Regions from separate parts of the Sphingorhabdus sp. Alg231-15 genome, predicted to be linked through region 2. Evidence: predicted binding sites of a transcription regulator. Region 2 holds the regulator's gene; each other region holds the start of a gene.
What was found. The regulator LexA, encoded in region 2, represses DNA repair genes until DNA is damaged. The targets are predictions, from matches to a motif close to GTTCCNCNCTTGTTCT.
Positions count from the first base shown of each region.

Region 1: a site for LexA is predicted at 2,603-2,618, ahead of DG177_RS01095 (ATP-dependent helicase). Genes of this name have one in related genera too.
Region 3: a site for LexA is predicted at 1,811-1,826, ahead of DG177_RS11050 (MmcB family DNA repair protein). Genes of this name have one in related genera too.
Region 4: a site for LexA is predicted at 1,550-1,565, ahead of recA (recombinase RecA). Genes of this name have one in related genera too.

Region 1 covers NZ_LT703001.1:228,058-232,255, forward strand. The annotation lists gene DG177_RS01090 (pseudouridine synthase) at 1-297, shown strand, start outside; gene DG177_RS01095 (ATP-dependent helicase) at 317-2,581, opposite strand; gene DG177_RS17625 (hypothetical protein) at 2,739-2,864, shown strand; gene rsmD (16S rRNA (guanine(966)-N(2))-methyltransferase RsmD) at 2,886-3,422, opposite strand; gene DG177_RS01105 (pseudouridine synthase) at 3,450-4,198, opposite strand, start outside.
Region 2 covers NZ_LT703001.1:350,256-354,453, forward strand. The annotation lists gene DG177_RS01630 (ComEC/Rec2 family competence protein) at 1-1,935, shown strand, start outside; gene lexA (transcriptional repressor LexA) at 1,944-2,636, opposite strand; gene DG177_RS01640 (molybdopterin-binding protein) at 2,703-3,887, opposite strand; gene moaC (cyclic pyranopterin monophosphate synthase MoaC) at 3,884-4,198, opposite strand, start outside.
Region 3 covers NZ_LT703001.1:2,248,084-2,252,281, forward strand. The annotation lists gene DG177_RS11035 (hotdog fold thioesterase) at 1-380, shown strand, start outside; gene DG177_RS11040 (DUF1491 family protein) at 383-718, shown strand; gene DG177_RS11045 (cell wall hydrolase) at 910-1,605, shown strand; gene DG177_RS11050 (MmcB family DNA repair protein) at 1,841-2,380, shown strand; gene DG177_RS11055 (ankyrin repeat domain-containing protein) at 2,397-3,053, opposite strand; gene DG177_RS11060 (SCO family protein) at 3,161-3,763, shown strand; gene DG177_RS11065 (YcgN family cysteine cluster protein) at 3,772-4,197, shown strand; gene DG177_RS11070 (M48 family metallopeptidase) at 4,166-4,198, shown strand, end outside.
Region 4 covers NZ_LT703001.1:135,752-139,949, reverse strand. The annotation lists gene DG177_RS00655 (glutathione S-transferase N-terminal domain-containing protein) at 1-96, opposite strand, end outside; gene recA (recombinase RecA) at 378-1,475, opposite strand; gene DG177_RS00645 (response regulator) at 1,628-4,066, opposite strand; gene DG177_RS00640 (DUF2062 domain-containing protein) at 4,056-4,198, opposite strand, start outside.

The DNA.
Region 1 (4,198 bases), 120 kb from region 2:
GATGCAAGCCTCGGCCAATTGCGCCAAGGTGTTCGATTGAAGGACGGTTTGACCCGGCCCGCTGATGTCGAACAGATCCCTGCACCGTCGCTATGGCCACGTGATCCACCAGTACGGTTTCGCAAGACGGTGCCTGATTGCTGGTTGAAACTGACGATCAGGGAAGGGCGTAACCGGCAAGTCCGCAGGATGACGGCGGCCGTCGGTCATCCGACGCTGAGGCTGGTGCGGTGGCGTATTGGTGACTGGTCGCTGGACGAGCTGCAGCCCGGTGAATGGCGCAAAATCGACCTGTAGGTGCGCAACTTGGTGCGTTTCAGGTCACTTCCACAAAACTATCAAGCACGCGTTTCTGCCCGCTTTTTTCAAATTGGATTTCAAGCTTATTGCCTTCTTTTTCCATCACTTCGCCATAGCCGAACTTGGTATGAAAAACACGCATGCCGACGGTGATATCATCACGTCCTTTATTGCCCAATGAGACTGCGCTGCGCCGCGCTTCTTTGATGTTTTTGGGCGTGCTATCGAAACTGCCGGTATTGCGCGCTCGTTTCCACCCAGGTCCTCGTGTGGATCCGCGTGCGGAATCGGCAAAGGGATCTGCGCGCTCCGACCAGTTGGCGCGCCACAGGCTTTCGCCGCCCATCATGCTGGTTTCCTCTTCAATATGTTCCGGCGGCAGTTCACCGATGAAACGGGAAGGAATGGAACTGGTCCATTGTCCGTAAATCCGACGATTGGCGGCATGGAATATGGTGCATTTCTTTCTGGCCCGCGTGATCGCAACATAAGCGAGGCGACGTTCTTCCTCGAGACTGGCTATTCCGCCTTCATCAAGACTGCGCTGGGAGGGGAACACACCTTCCTCCCATCCGGCACAGAAGACATAATCATATTCCAGGCCCTTGGCACCATGCATGGTCATGATCGTGACCTTGGCCTCATCATCGGATGCGTCATTGTCCATGACGAGGCTGACATGTTCGAGGAAGTCGCCAAGCGTTTCATATTCTTCCATTGCCCGAGTCAGCTCGGTGAGGTTTTCCAGCCGGCCGGCAGCTTCTGGCGTTCGGTCTGCTTGCAACATCGTAGTATAGCCGCATTCATCAAGGACAATCTGTGCTAGCTCCGCATGGGGTACTTCATCCGCATTGGAGCGCCACCTTGCAAAACTGCGCATTAGCTCCTGAAGAGTGGTTCTGGCCCGTGCTGGCAACTCGTCGGTATCACAGATGCTCAAAGCGGCGGCGGCCAGCGGAATAGCTTGCGCCCGCGCGAGCCGGTGGATTTTTTCCACAGTTTTATCACCAAGCCCGCGTTTGGGTACATTGACGATACGTTCAAAGGCGAGATCGTCTGCGGGTTGCGCTATGACCCGCAGATAGGCGAGGGCGTCCCGAATCTCCGCACGCTCATAGAAGCGAAAGCCGCCGATAATCTTGTAGGGCATGCCGATGGAGATAAATCGGTCCTCAAACTCGCGTGTTTGGAATTGTGCGCGGACGAGAATCGCCATGTCGTTCAGCGAAACATCCTTATGCTGCAGGCTTTCCATTTCCTCGCCGGTACGTCTTGCTTCTTCCGGACCATCCCAGACACCGGTGACCTGCACCTTTTCGCCGTCTTCTTCCTCGGTCCAGAGTGTTTTTCCAAGGCGTCCGCTATTATTCGCAATTAAGGCAGATGCAGCGGCAAGAATATGCGGCGTGGAGCGATAATTCTGCTCCAGCTTGACAACTTTGGCATCAGGAAAATCCTTTTCAAAGCGCAGGATATTGGCGACCTCGGCGCCGCGCCAGCTATAAATGGACTGGTCATCATCGCCGACACAGCAGATATTCTTGCGCTCCTGCGCCAGCAACCTAAGCCAGAGATACTGGCTGCTATTCGTGTCCTGATATTCGTCGACAAGTATATATTTGAAACGTTCCTGGTAGAGCTTCAAAATCTCGCGATCGGTTTTGAGCAGGTTCAGGATATGAAGCAGCAGATCACCGAAATCGCAGGCATTTAGTGTCTTTAGCCGCGCCTGATAGGCCGCATAAAACTCCTGACCGCGGCCATTGGCATAGCGCTCGTTTTCATTGGCATCGAGATCAGTGGGATTCAGTCCGCGATTCTTCCATTGATCGATCAAACCAGCAAGAGAGCGAGCGGGCCAGCGTTTTTCGTCGAGTTCCTCGGCCTGTATCAACTGCTTCAGCAGCCGCAATTGGTCATCTGTGTCCAAAATCGTGAAATTGCTTTGCAAGCCGACCAGTTCAGCATGGCGGCGCAGCATTTTCGCACCAATGCTGTGGAACGTTCCGAGCCATGGCATGCCTTCGACGGCATCACCCACAATCGTGCCAATCCGCTCTTTCATCTCCCGCGCTGCCTTGTTGGTGAAGGTCACCGCCAGAATCTCGGACGGCCAAGCCTTGCGCGAATAGACCAGATGCGCCAATCGCCGGGTTAGAGCAGCGGTTTTGCCGGTACCAGCACCGGCCAGCACCAGCACAGGTCCCTCAGTAGTCAGCACAGCGTCACGCTGCGGTGCATTTAATCCCCGCACATAGGGTGGATCGCTTTCGGCGGGCATGTTTACAGCATTGGTCACAGGTGAACAGTTAGGGAACATCGTTGGCGGCGGCAAGGCCAATATCACTTTAGACATGACCCAAAGGTCAGGTTGTTTATCGTGCTGCGTCGCAGCATATACCGAACATATTGATAATCCTCCCCGGAATGGAACCGAAATGAGTAAAAGACTGATGTTTAGCGCAATAGTTGCAACAGCCTTGATGGCGACCACGACTTTTTATGCGCAGACGCAAAATGAACAGAATGAAACAGCATCCGCCTATGAGGCGGCCTTTAGCTGAAGTTAGGAAGTGGTAGGGCAATCAGGCGGGTCGCATAATATGGAGCCTTGCCTTACCGCTTTCGCGTTGGCTTTCCAACGTAAAGCCTTTTACACTAATCTCTTCCTTGCGAGAGGTTTCTATCGCAATCCAGCTTGATGGCGCGAACCAGCTTTGGCGACCAAGCTTATCCAGGGCGACCGCTCCTGCACCGGTATCATAAGGCGGATCCATCAGGATCAGGTCATAGGATTTGCGCGCTGGCCCGAGTGCCAGGACCGAACCGATCCGAACATCCGCCTTTGCACCGAGCGTATCAATATTTTTTTCTAAAGCCTTAAGCGCTTCACGGTCTTGCTCAACAAAAGTACAATGCGCAGCGCCGCGCGATAACGCTTCCAATCCTAACGCACCGGAACCGGAGAACAGATCCAGCACCTGCAAATCGGCAAAATCGCCCAACCGGCTTGTGAGCATGGAAAATAACCGTTCCCGTGTGCGGTCGGCGGTGGGGCGGGTAGTTTCACCCTTGGGGGCAACCAATTTTCGTCCACGCCATTCGCCTGCGATTATCCGCATTATTTCCCAAACCTCATTTCCCAAGCCTCATTTCAAAGTCTTCCGAAATATAACCAGATCATGGCGACGCACCGCTTCAATTTCGCCCTTGGCCAGATCGCCCAGCACAAATGGGCCATAACGGGTACGGATGAGACGTGACACTTTGAGGCCGAGATGTTCGAGAACACGGCGAACTTCACGATTTTTGCCTTCGGTAAGGGTCATTTCAATCCATTGGTTGCGCCCGGTGCGGCGCTCCAGATTGGCTTCAATCGGACCATAGCGCATGCCCTCGATTGTAATGCCGCGATACAGATCTTCGAGCTGGTTTTGCGTGATGTCCCCAAAAGTTCGTGCGCGATAGGTACGCTCAACCCCGGTTTTGGGCAGTTCCATCTCGCGCTTAAACTCGCCATCCGTAGTCATCAACAGCAAGCCTTCAGTGTTGAGATCGAGCCGACCGATTGGCATGATCCGTTCCATATCCTGAGGCAGAACATCATAGATGGTTTTCTTGCCCGAAGCATCACGTTCGGCGGTGATATATCCATTGGGCTTGTGAAAACGAAACAGCTTGGCGGGCGCGGGTTCAGCAACTGGTTTGCCGTCGACGGTGATTCCGGTGAGGTTCTTGAGCAGTAAGGAAGGGTGTTCGACGGTCACGCCGTTAAGGGCGATCCGTTCCTCGCCAATCATGCGTTCGATTTCACGGCGAGACGCGACGCCGGCGCGAGCCAGCAATTTGGCGATGCGCTGTCCTTCGCGCACTTGTGCTTCGGGCGGCTTGGCCTTGG
Region 2 (4,198 bases):
TGGTTTATGATCTTATTGGCTGTCGGCTGTGCCGTCATGTGGTTGCGTTCATGGGCAGTGGCATCGCCAGTATTGGATCGTCCAACCGTGACCTCCTTTTATGCAGAGGTTGAAAAGGTGGAGGTGGTCAGTGCCCGCGACATTGTCCGGTTGACTCTGAAAACTCACGAAAAGCAGAAATTGCCGCCGCGCGTGCGTGTAAATATACCCATCGACAGGGCCGTTGTTGATTTGCAGGCTGGCACGGTTATCCAACTGCGCGCGCGGTTAATGCCACCAGCGATGTCCAGCCTCCCTGGCGCTTATGATTTTTCTCGACGTGCATGGTTCATGGGACTGGGGGCTACCGGCCAACTGTTGGGAGAAATCCGCGTCGTTCAACCAGTAGAACCCTCATGGGGACCGTTTTCGGCGATGCCGGAATATCGTCAGAAGCTATCCCATCATGTCCAATCTCGCATGGCGGGCGGGGCAGGGGCCATTGGTGCAACTTTGGCCACAGGCGATCGCGGAGCGATCAGCGATGAAGATGCAGAGGCCATGCGGCGCAGCGGTTTGGCGCACCTGCTTTCGATCAGCGGGCTGCATGTGACAGCTGTTGTCGGCGCGGTCTATCTGTTGGTCTTGCGTTTGCTTGCACTGTTCCCGCCGTTGGTGCTCCGCTACCGATTGCCGATTATTGCCGCCGGCTTCGCGGCAATTGCGGCTTTGTCCTATACGTTGATGACGGGTGCACAGGTGCCAACGATAAGAGCGTGCGTTGCTGCATTGTTGGTCTTGATGGCGCTAATGTTGGGACGCAATGCAATCACGCTGCGTATGGTTGCTGCGGGCGCTCTGTTTGTGTTGATCGTTTGGCCGGAATCTCTTGTCGGTCCAAGCTTTCAGCTCAGCTTCGCGGCAGTCACCGCGATTATTGCGATGCACGAACATCCTAAGATTCAGGCATTATTTGCCCGGCGAGAGGAAGGCATTGTCAAGCGATTGGGGCGGATCATTTTGGCGCTTTTCCTTACCGGTTTGGTCGTCGAGCTGGCATTGATGCCTATCGCTTTGTTTCATTTCCACAAAGCAGGCATTTACGGCGCGCTGGCCAATATCGTCGCTATTCCCCTGACAACATTTGTGATTATGCCGTTGGAGGCATTGGCGCTTCTACTTGATACAGTCGGTCTTGGGGCACCGTTCTGGTGGTTATGTGAGAAAGCATTGGGCAGCCTTTTGCTGTTGGCACATTTTGTCTCCAGTCGTCCGGGGTCAGTGACAATGTTGCCAACCATGCCGTTGACCGCATTCGGGTTGGTAATTGCAGGTGGTTTGTGGCTGTGCCTGTGGGGTCAGCGTTGGCGAATCTGGGGCTTGGCGCCGGTTTGTCTTGGCATAGTCATCATAGCAACAACCCGCGCTCCTGATCTCTATATTACTAGCGATGGTCGTCATGTCGGTATCCGGAATGATGCAGGAGAGCTGGCGATGCTCCGTACGCGCAGTGGTGATTTTGTACGCAATATGCTGCTGGAAAATGCGGGAATTGACGGGGAAACAACAGCATTGGAAGATTGGCCCAACGCGCATTGCAACAGCGATAGCTGCACCATCACTATGGCAATTGGCGATAGAGATTGGGTGATCGTTGCGACGCGCAGTTCCTACTATATTCCAGCCATGGCATTGTCAGCGGCCTGCCGCCATGCCGATATTGTGATTAGCGAGCGGCGTCTTCCTGACAGTTGTCAGCCCCGCTGGCTCAAGGCGGATCGCCGTTTATTGAGCCAGGTTGGGGGAATGACGATAGATCTGGAAAACCAGAAGATTGCAACCGTTCTAGGTCGTTCCGGACGTCACCAGTGGATGCGCTTTGCAGAGCCGAAAAATCAGCACTCGAATGGGGTAGATCCCAAACAATCTGGTGAAATCAAAAACCGCCCGGAATAAGATTACGCTTAATTATAGCGCCGCAACAGTCCTGCCATTTTACCCTGTATCCGCACCTCACCAGCGCCAAAAATCTGCGGTTCATAAGCGGGGTTTGCAGGATCAAGGCGAACCTGCCCGTCATCTTTGAACAGATATTTGAGCGTGGCTTCCTCATCATGAACCAGCGCAACGACTATCTCACCATTACGGGCTGTTTCCGTGCGCTGGATAAGCGCATAGTCACCGTCCAAGATGCCCGCTTCAATCATCGAATCGCCCGATACTTCCAAGGCATAATGCTCGCCAGAGCCGAGCAGAGCCGCAGGGACACTGAGGGCCGACTGACCTTCAAGGGCTTCGATGGGAACACCGGCAGCAATTTTGCCATGCAACGGAATTTCGATCACATCATTGGCGGCAACTGGAATTTCTTTCATCGGTGCAGAGGGCGCTCGCTCAGGAGCTATGCTGACGACATTGGGCGCCACGGGTTTTGAAGTGCCGCCTTCCGGGAGTTTGGTCACTTCCAGTGCCCGTGCCCGGTTAGGGAGACGCCGTAAAAAGCCACGTTCTTCCAAGGCGCTGATCAACCGATGAACGCCGGATTTCGACTTCAGGCCCAATGCGTCCTTCATTTCTTCAAAAGAGGGGGATACGCCTGATTCTTCCAGGCTGTTATGAATGAAGCACAGCAATTCATGTTGTTTGGGTGTGAGCATATTTCATGTCCTTATCGGGAACGAATAAAGAACAATTATGAAACAAACCGTGCCAAGTCAAGTATTTTAGATAGCGATATAGGAAACCGTGGCGCCGACCGGTTGCTCCGGGCTATGTGCGGGACGAAACAGCAGCGCGTCGGCGGCGGCGAGTATCGAAAGCTTGGCGCTGTCCTGGCTGTCAAACGCGGTAATGCCACCGTCAATAATCTGTGCGCGAAGAAATTCGGCACGCTGACCGGTGGCCGGAAGTATTATATTAGTCTTGGCTGTTTGCATGACAGGCATATATTCTTGCGCGCCGGCCAGATAGCGGATCAGCGGCACCAGAAACAGGGTCGCCGTAACAAAGGCAGAACCCGGATTGCCGGGCAGGGCGAGAACAAGGCTGTTGCCTAGCTTTCCTGCCATGAGTGGTTTGCCCGGTTTCATTGCTATTTTCCAGAAATCCGTTTGACCGCCAAGCCGCTTAAAAGCAGGGGCGACCAGATCATGATCCCCTACCGATGCGCCTCCGATAGTGACGATGACATCACAGTCCCTGGCGCTCTCCAACGCTTCACACAGGCTATCCAGATCGTCTTTTATGCGGCTGATGGAACGGGTCTTTGTCGGTAGCTGAGACAGCATGGCGGCAATCATGACATCATTGCTAGCCGGAATCTGGTGCGGCTTGGTATCCGAGCCTGGAGCAACCAATTCGTCGCCAGTGGACAGGATCGCGACTGTGGGACAGCTGCCAACGCTGAGGTGACCTGAACCAGCAATAACGGCGTGGCCCAGAGCTGCTGCATTGAGTCGGATACCCGCCTTAAGCGCGACATCACCTGCCCTGAAGTCGCCGCCCTGAAAACGGACATGCCGGCCTTTGACGGGAGAAGGATCACTGGTCAGCACAATATGGTCGCCTTCCTGCTCGACATTCTCCTGCATAACGACGGTATCGGCTCCTTCGGGCATCAGGGCGCCGGTGAATATGCGGGCGGCCTGACCCGCCTGAATTGGCGGGCAGGGCGGGCTTCCGGCCTTGCATTCGCCGACTAGCTTCCAGGGTCCGTCTCGATCTTCGAAACGGATGGCATAACCGTCCATGGCAGACATGTCGGCTGCAGGTTGATTGCGACCAGCCATGACGTCTTCGGCAAGATAACGTTCCAGCGCATCGCCTATGGCAATGGTTTCGGAAGGCAAAGCCTGTGCCATGGCAATCAAGCGCTCTTGCGCTTCTTCCAGAGGCAGCAGCGGCTTCATTCGGCGGTCCAGTCTACTGACTTTCCACCGGATTTAGATAATAGGCGAATATCGCTGATCACCATGTCTTTCTGCATGGCTTTGGACATGTCATATACTGTTAAAAGTGCGGTTGAAACAGCTGTTAAAGCTTCCATTTCAACACCAGTCTTGCCGGTCAATCGTGCCATTGCTCGAACCTTGATGCCATCATCCTGATAGTCAAAATCAACTGCAACTTTGCTCAGCGCCAGCGGGTGGCAGAGTGGGATCAGATCGCTGGTTTTCTTTGCCGCCATGATCCCGGCAATGCGGGCGGTCGCCAACACGTC
Region 3 (4,198 bases), 1.9 Mb from region 2:
AGCTGTTCAAGTCCGATCTCGAGATAACCGAGCGCGGAATTGCCCGCATCACCTTTGATGTAGATGAACGGCATTATCATGCGGCGGGTGCCGTGCATGGAACCAGTTACTTCAAAATGCTCGATGATGCCGCATTTTATGCAGCCAATAGTCTGGTTTCCGACCGTTTCTTGTTGACCACAGCGTTTAATGTACTGTTCACCCGACCACTAAAATCCAGCACGGTAACGGCCGAAGGGCGATGGGTGAGCGGAAAAAGACGGGTTTTTGTCGCGGATTCGCGGCTTATCGACCAAGAGGGCGAGGAAATTGCCCGGGGAACCGGCACATTCATGCGATCGCACATCCCGTTAGCTTCGTTACCCGGATATAAGCAGTAGATATGATCGAACCGCGCCTGTCTGCGGAAATGACCGTGCAGTCATTGCTGCGCAAAGTGAATCAGAATGGCGGTTTTGGAGCCGTCCTGCAAAAAGGAGACCGGATCTCCGGTGCGATCCTGATTTTATGTATCGAAAAGGGTAAAGATCCGCGGCTTCTGGAGAAAATGCCAAGTCTTGATGGGCCATCGACCTGGCAGGTTATATGGCCACAAAGTACTGAAAATAAACAAGAATTAGATGGATATCTGAAGCGCCGGAGCAGTTTTGATCCCGATCTATGGTTAATTGAACTGGACATCCCGGATGCGGAACGGCTCATCGCTGAAATAACCTGAATTCTTGACTTTGTTGCACTGCACACTATTTCGCGACCAACTTTGAAGCAAAGGTTGTTCCGAGGGATTGTCCATTTGGGCGCGGAATAAACATGCAGACGGAGGGAACAGGGATAAGCCGTTGGTTGGTTTTTAGGCTTATTTTCATGGATTTGATCCGTACTGGACTCGCCGCATAAAATAACAGGTTTATGAGCAAAATATTTAAAGCTGCAAGCGTGCTTTCGCTTGCATTTTCTACGGCCGCCGCACTTGCAGTGACCGATGTATCATTCGCATTGGAAGCGACCGATGATACACCAGAAACCGAGATCGTTGTTGATCCGGATATGCTGGAATCCGCCGATGAATCGGCTCCCGTAATTTTTGGCGAACAGCAGGAAGTTGTTTCGACAATTCCCGAGGACGTTATCGAAGCAGACCGGCTTGCTAACGAACAGCAAGCTGCGGCTGCCGAATATAACAATGTAAATGCCAGTTCGCTGCGCCAGCTGGTCGACCAGCAGTCGATTGAAGGTTCATTGAGCAAGGAAATGCAATGTCTTGCCGGAACCGTCTATTTTGAATCCAAGGGTGAAACTCTTCCTGGTCAATTGGCGGTTGCGCGTGTTGTCATGGCCCGTGCGGCCTCATCGCGTTTCCCCGACAGCCTTTGTGGTGTTGTTTATCAGCGCAAACAATTTTCCTTCATTCGCAACGGAAAAATGCCGCGCATCGATAAAGGTCATCGCCATTGGCGCAACGCGGTAGCGATTGCAAAAATCGCGGTAAATGACGGTTGGAAAAGCCCTGTAGAAGGTGCCTTGTTCTTCCATGCGCGCTACGTTTCGCCCGGCTGGCGGTTGAAGCGGATGGCGACGATAGACAATCACATTTTCTATCGCTGATTCCGATCCGCTGAGATGGACTAATTTTGATGTGATAAAGGCTCCCTTCTGGGGGCCTTTATTTTTCTGCTGCTGTCAGTTGTAAGATCTGGGCAAACTTTCGGAGTGCCTGGTTCATAGCCCTAAGCGACCTTCGCCAAAAGCCTGTTACTAAGATACCGGAGCACTCGCAAATCTGGCCGAAAAAGATAAGTATCTTTATTTTGTTCTATTTATGTTCTAGGCATTTGTAATGATGATAGAACATAGCGATTCGCCCTTATCCGCTGTCCCCCTGGCTCCCAAACCGGATTCGATCGAGGACCATCAGCCCCCCCTGACCGGAGCAGCAGCGGTCGCGCGCGGCGTTGCACGCTTATTTTCGCGCCACGATATCATGGTCCTTTCCGAGGTTAGCCTGCCCAATAAACGGCGCGCAGATCTGATGGGTGTCGATGCCAAAGGACAGATTGTGATTGTCGAAATCAAGGTCGCACGCGGTGATTTGCTGGGTGATAACAAGTGGACCGAATATCTTGATTATTGCGACCGCTTCTACTGGGCCTTACCGAATGATTTTGATGCATCGCCGCTTGACCGGCCAGACTTCATGCCTGAACGCGCCGGATTGATCGTTGCGGATGCTTATGACGCGGAAATGGTCCGCTCTGCCGCCACTCATGCACTGGCTCCTGCACGGCGAAAAACTGAAACAATGCGGCTGGCGCGTCGCTCGATGCAACGGCTATCGGTGGTTCATGGCTGGATCGATCCGGAGGCCCGGGAATATTACTGAATAGCGCCGGTAGGCCTTAACCCTCGGGACCAAAAAAGCGGCCGCTGGATTCGGGTTTTTTCTGGCTATCCGCTTTTTCAATTTCACTCAGAATGGAAGCGGCCCGACGATCACGAGTCGCATAGTCGCGAGCGGAAAGCCCCGCCAGCGTATCGGCCCGGTCCGGATTCGCACCATTTTTCAGCAACAAGCGAGTCATTTCGGAGTCACGCAACTGCACTGCCCTGATCAGGGCGGTTTCGCCGCGATTATTAGTCTGGTTTACATTCGCTTTCTTAGCCAGCAATATCCTGGCACCTTCGACAAACCGCAATTGTGTAGCAAGCATTAGCGGCGTTGTGCCTTGCTTGTCGCGCAGATTGGGATTCGCACCCTTTTGCAACAAAAAATTTGTCCAGGTCGCATCGCGCCGGGCAACAACGATATGCAAAGCGGTCTCGCCGCTGGTCACGTCTCTGGTATTGACGATCACGGTGCCAGGCTGATTGAGGAACTTGGTCGCCTCTGTTCCATCACGGTCTTTCACTGCTTTCAGGAAATTATAGCTGCTGGAAAACTGGGCGCTGGCTATGCCTGGAATGCTTAGCGAAAAAACCGCCAGAAGCGCCGCAAAAAAACGGATGACGCTGCTCTTTCTATTGACCCGTGGAATTGGAAGCCTGCCCCAAAGCATAATATTGTGCCCTATTTACATTTTATGGCCTCTATTGGCGTGTCGCTATAGAATCCATCAATTACCGGTTGAATATTGATCATTAGCAGACCATGTCTGGCCGCATGATGAACAAATTTCTATCTGTTTTTTCCGCTACGCTTCTAATGTCGGTTCTTGCCGCCTGCAACCCGGCTTCTCAAAGCAATGTTGAAACCGAAGCGCCGCTTACTGGTGCTGATATTGGTGGCAGCTTTACGCTGACCAATCAGGATGGGGAGAAAGTGTCGGACAGCGACTTTGCCGGCAAATATCGAATCATCTACTTTGGCTTCACTTATTGCCCTGATGTCTGCCCTGTGGATCTGATGGCATTAATGCAGGGCCTGGCCCTGGCGGAGAAAAACGACCCAAGCCTAGCCGAAAAGATCCAGCCAGTTTTCATTTCGATTGACCCCGAACGGGATGGACCCGAGCAGCTAAAACAATATGTCGCCGCCTTTCACCCCCGTCTGATAGGCCTTACCGGAACCGCTGAAGAAATTGCTGATGTCGCAAAAAAATATCTTATCATCTATGATAAGCGGGATGTGCCGGGATCAAGCGAGTATCTCATTGACCATAGCCGCCAAGGCTATTTTTTCGGTCCTGATGGCGAGCCGGTAGCTTTGCTGCCTTATGATGGCACGCCGCAGCAAATCGCAGATGAAATTCAGCGGTGGATGCGATAGATAAGGATATTCCATTTTGGGATAAGCCGCTCGATAGCTTGGATCGCGCACAATGGGAGGCCTTGTGTGACGGTTGCGGTAAATGCTGCTTACTGAAGGCTGAAGATGAAGATGACGGTCAAATTTATATGACCAATATTGCGTGCAAGCTGCTTGATACCCAAAGCGCTCGTTGCAGCGATTATCGCCGCCGCCGCTATTTTGTACCCGATTGTGTCAGGCTGACGCGTAGCAAGCTCGATCAATTTACCTGGCTTCCTGATAGTTGCGCGTACAAGATGCGTGCAAGGGGCCAATCTCTGCCGGAATGGCACTATCTGGTTTCGGGAGATCGCGAGACAATTCACGAAACCGGAAACTCTATTCGCGGCAAGGTTATTACGGAGGTGGAAGCTGGGCCGATTGAACAGCATATTCTCGATAAACCGCTCTAAA
Region 4 (4,198 bases), 210 kb from region 2:
ATAGCGCTTGATTTCATAGGGCAGCGCCAACTCTTCCAGCAACCAGAGGATGCGCTGGGACCGACTATTTTCGAGATGATGGACGATGATGGTCATGAATTCCCCTTTTCCAATTGTCACAATGTTCCGGCCCGCTGTTTAACTGCGCTCAAAGTTCACACAGATCACACCGTTAAAACCGCCAAAAGTGCGAGACACCACAGCTTTCCGAAACTTGTGACAGGAAATTGCGGGATAGCAAATAAAAAGGGGCCGTCCTGACTATCGGGGGACAGAAGGACGGCCCGGATGCCGAGGTTCGTCTCGGGGGAAACGAACAGGCAAACTTGAAATTTTACGGTCAGGTGCGTGAAAAGCTCATGCTCTCCGCGCTCCTATCACTCTTTATCGTCAGCAATCTCGGTATCGCCATCAGCGCCAACCGGGCCAGTCATCATTTCTTCGGCAATTTCTTCTTCATTGCCGCGGATCTGGTTTTCCAGCTTAGCCATCATTTCAGGGTTTTCGAGCAGGAAGCGTTTTGAATTTTCGCGGCCCTGGCCAATACGCACCGAGTCATAGGAGAACCAGGCACCGGATTTTTCGACCACACCAGCCTTGACGCCAAGGTCGATAATCTCACCGACTTTGGAAATGCCCTGCCCGTACATGATGTCGAATTCGACTTGCTTGAAAGGAGGAGCCACCTTGTTCTTGACCACTTTGACACGAGTAGAGTTACCAACAATATCGTCCCGTTCCTTAATCTGGCCGGTGCGGCGAATGTCTAAACGAACCGATGCATAGAATTTCAGTGCATTACCACCCGATGTGGTTTCGGGATTGCCATACATCACGCCAATTTTCATCCGCACCTGGTTGATGAAGATTACCATACATTTGGAACGGCTGATCGAGCCGGTCAGCTTGCGCAGGGCCTGGCTCATCAATCGCGCCTGAAGACCAACATGGGTATCACCCATTTCACCTTCAATTTCAGCGCGCGGAACCAACGCAGCAACCGAATCGACCACCAGAACATCAATCGCATTGGAGCGCACCAATGTATCGGTGATTTCGAGTGCCTGCTCTCCCGTATCAGGTTGGGAGATGATCAATTCGTCAATATCCACACCAAGAGCATTGGCATAAACAGGATCCAAAGCATGTTCAGCATCAACAAAGGCTGCCGTGCCGCCTGCTTTTTGTGCCTCGGCGATGACATGCAATGCCAATGTGGTTTTACCCGAACTTTCAGGGCCATAAATTTCGATCACACGACCCTTTGGCAATCCCCCGATGCCAAGCGCGATATCCAGTCCCAAGGAACCGGTGGAGACCGATTCGACTTCCATCGCCTTACGAGAGCCCAACTTCATGGCTGAGCCTTTACCAAAAGCGCGATCAATCTGCGCCAATGCGGCGTCGAGCGCCTTTTGTCTGTCTGATGAGTTCAATTGATTATCCGATTCTACGACTTTTAAATTGCCGGCCATTTGCCTGTCCCCTTCGCTAAATGCTTGTACGTTATCAATCAATGATGGATATGATGTACCGCATTTGTTCTACTAGAACAAGAGTGGAACAGAATTTTTTTCAAAACTGAATTAATTGATATATTTCAGCAATATATGAGCCATTCCACAGGCTATTTGGCATGTTCGGCCAAAATTTCTCCAACCGCTTCTGCAATTTGCGCCACAGAAAATGGCTTAGGCAGGAACGCTACATTGTCGAGATCGATGGATTTGCGCAATTGCTCTTCAGCATAGCCGGACATGAACAGGATCGGCATATCAGGATGATGCTCCCTCACCTGCTTCGCCATGGCTGGCCCGTCCATATTCGGCATGACCACATCCGACACGATCATATCGAAAATTTCTTCACCTTCGGCGAGCGCCTCCAGTTGCTGTAATCCTTCTTCGCCGTCGCTCGCGGTGACCACCGTATAGCCTTGCCGCGTCAACGCCCGCTCCGCGACCGCACGAACCATATCCTCGTCCTCGACCAGCAGGATATGGCCGCTGCCCCATAGCTCTTTCTTGGCCACTGCCTTGAGCGGTTCAACGGACTGTGCCGTTTCCTGATCCGACATCGTATGAACGGGGAGGTAGATGGAGAAAGTCGCGCCCTCGCCTGGTTTGGAATCGGCAAAAATATAACCGCCCGACTGTTTGACAATCCCGTAAACCGTCGACAACCCAAGTCCGGTACCCTTTCCAACCTCCTTGGTCGTGAAGAAAGGCTCGAATATCTTGCCAATCAGTTCCGGGGCGATGCCTTTGCCGGTATCGGTTACAAACAGAGCGGTATAGTCGCCAACCGGCAGGATATCGCTTTTCAGCGCTCGAACATCTGAAGCCGCGACCGCCTGGGTGGTAATCGAAATCTTGCCGCCCTTGGCACCACTGGAACCAATGGCATCGCGCGCGTTCACACCCAGATTAATGATCACTTGTTCCAACTGCCCCGGATCAGCCCGCACCAGCCCCAAATTACGGCCATGCTTGACCTCGAGCTCGATACTGTCGTCGAGCAAACGCTTGAGCAAGTTAGAGACATCAGCAACAACGTCCGGCAGTTGCAAGATCTGAGGGCGCAATGTCTGTTGCCGAGAGAAAGCAAGCAATTGCCGCGTCAGACCTGCGGCTCGGTTGCTGTTATTCTTGACCTGCTGAATATCGTCATAGTCGCTATCGCCCGGTGCATGGCGCAACAGCATAAGATCGCAATGGCCAATAATAGCCGTCAGGATATTGTTGAAATCATGCGCAACACCGCCGGCAAGCTGACCCACAGCCTGCATCTTCGTCGCTTGTGCCACCTGACTCTTCAACTTCGTCTCTTCGCTATTGTCCTTGATCGATAGCAGAACCGCAGCGTCGCCCAGCCCGCGTATCCCGGCAATGCCCAAGGCCACGGGATCTTCGCCGCCAGAACGCAGGCGCACGGCAAGATCGCCCGACAAGGATGGCCCGCTCGCATAGCGCCGCACCGCATCGGCCACCGCCGATTTGTCATCACGAATCATGAGATCGCCAGGATAGAGGGGTTTCTCTTCCTCTCGTACGCCGGCAACCTTGGCAAAGGCATTGTTGAAAAACAGGAACCGGCCATCGCGGTCGGTCAGGGCGAGACCGAGAGGCAGTAGCGACAGCATTGACTCGACTTGCTCGAGCGCCTTGCCACGCTCAACCATACCGCCATCATCATCGATCAGCAAAATCAGGGCAGGCCCTTTTTCCTGACTGCGATCGAGCGGAATATGAAACAAACGAACAGGCGTGCCATGCCTGCCATCCCGTTCGAAAAAAATTGTGCCCTTATCATCTGAGCGTAGAAAGTTGATAAAGTTCCGGCCGCTTATATTGGCATCTTCCCGTCCCGTTGCCCGTAACGCGAACCCTTGGTTAGACGCCCTAATTCTTCCCTCACCGCCGATAACCGTCGCCAAAACACCCGCTTCGGACAGCGCCCGGCCGGTGGCACCGCCAACCATCCGGATTGTGTCATCCAGGACGTCATTGCGATGCTGTGGTTTGAACTGCCAGAGCAGATATTCATCGCCCTGCCCGGCCCGTATCACCTTGGCATTATATTCCGCGACCCCGCGTTTCAGCCCTTCGGCATAGCCACGACCGTCGCGCCAAGCGTCCCGGCCGGCGGTTGCAAGCAATTCATTACCGCCATCCTGCAGCGGCAATTGTGGTGGAATCGCTGGCCCATTAAACCATTTGATAAACAGCTCGTTGGCACAAACGAGCCGCCCGGCACGGTCGGTTATCGCCAGGCCAATCTCCGATTGATCCGCAACCAGGCGGGTGACCGCCCAATCGGCAACCAACGCTGATTCTTCATCAACAACACTGGCTTGCGGTCGCAGGAAATAGACCACGGCCGCCGTCGTCAGTGTCAGCGCCGCAAAGGCTATGAGCAAAGCCGTACTCTGGACCTGCCAATACAGCAGGCCAAGCGATGACAATATTCCAACAACCAGAATCAGGCCGCGCAAACGAACATCACTGGCCGTTTTTTGCGTGCTCTGGTTTAACAAACCAATATTGTCTCGTGCTTCACTTGCCATCAATATTTCTGTCTAGACCGAGTTTCTCAATCCGTTTTTTCCACTTGCGGGCCGTCCACCAGCGCCAGCCAAAAGTACTGATGACATAGCCGATGCCGCCAAATATAATCCCAAGTAACACAAAGCCAAAGA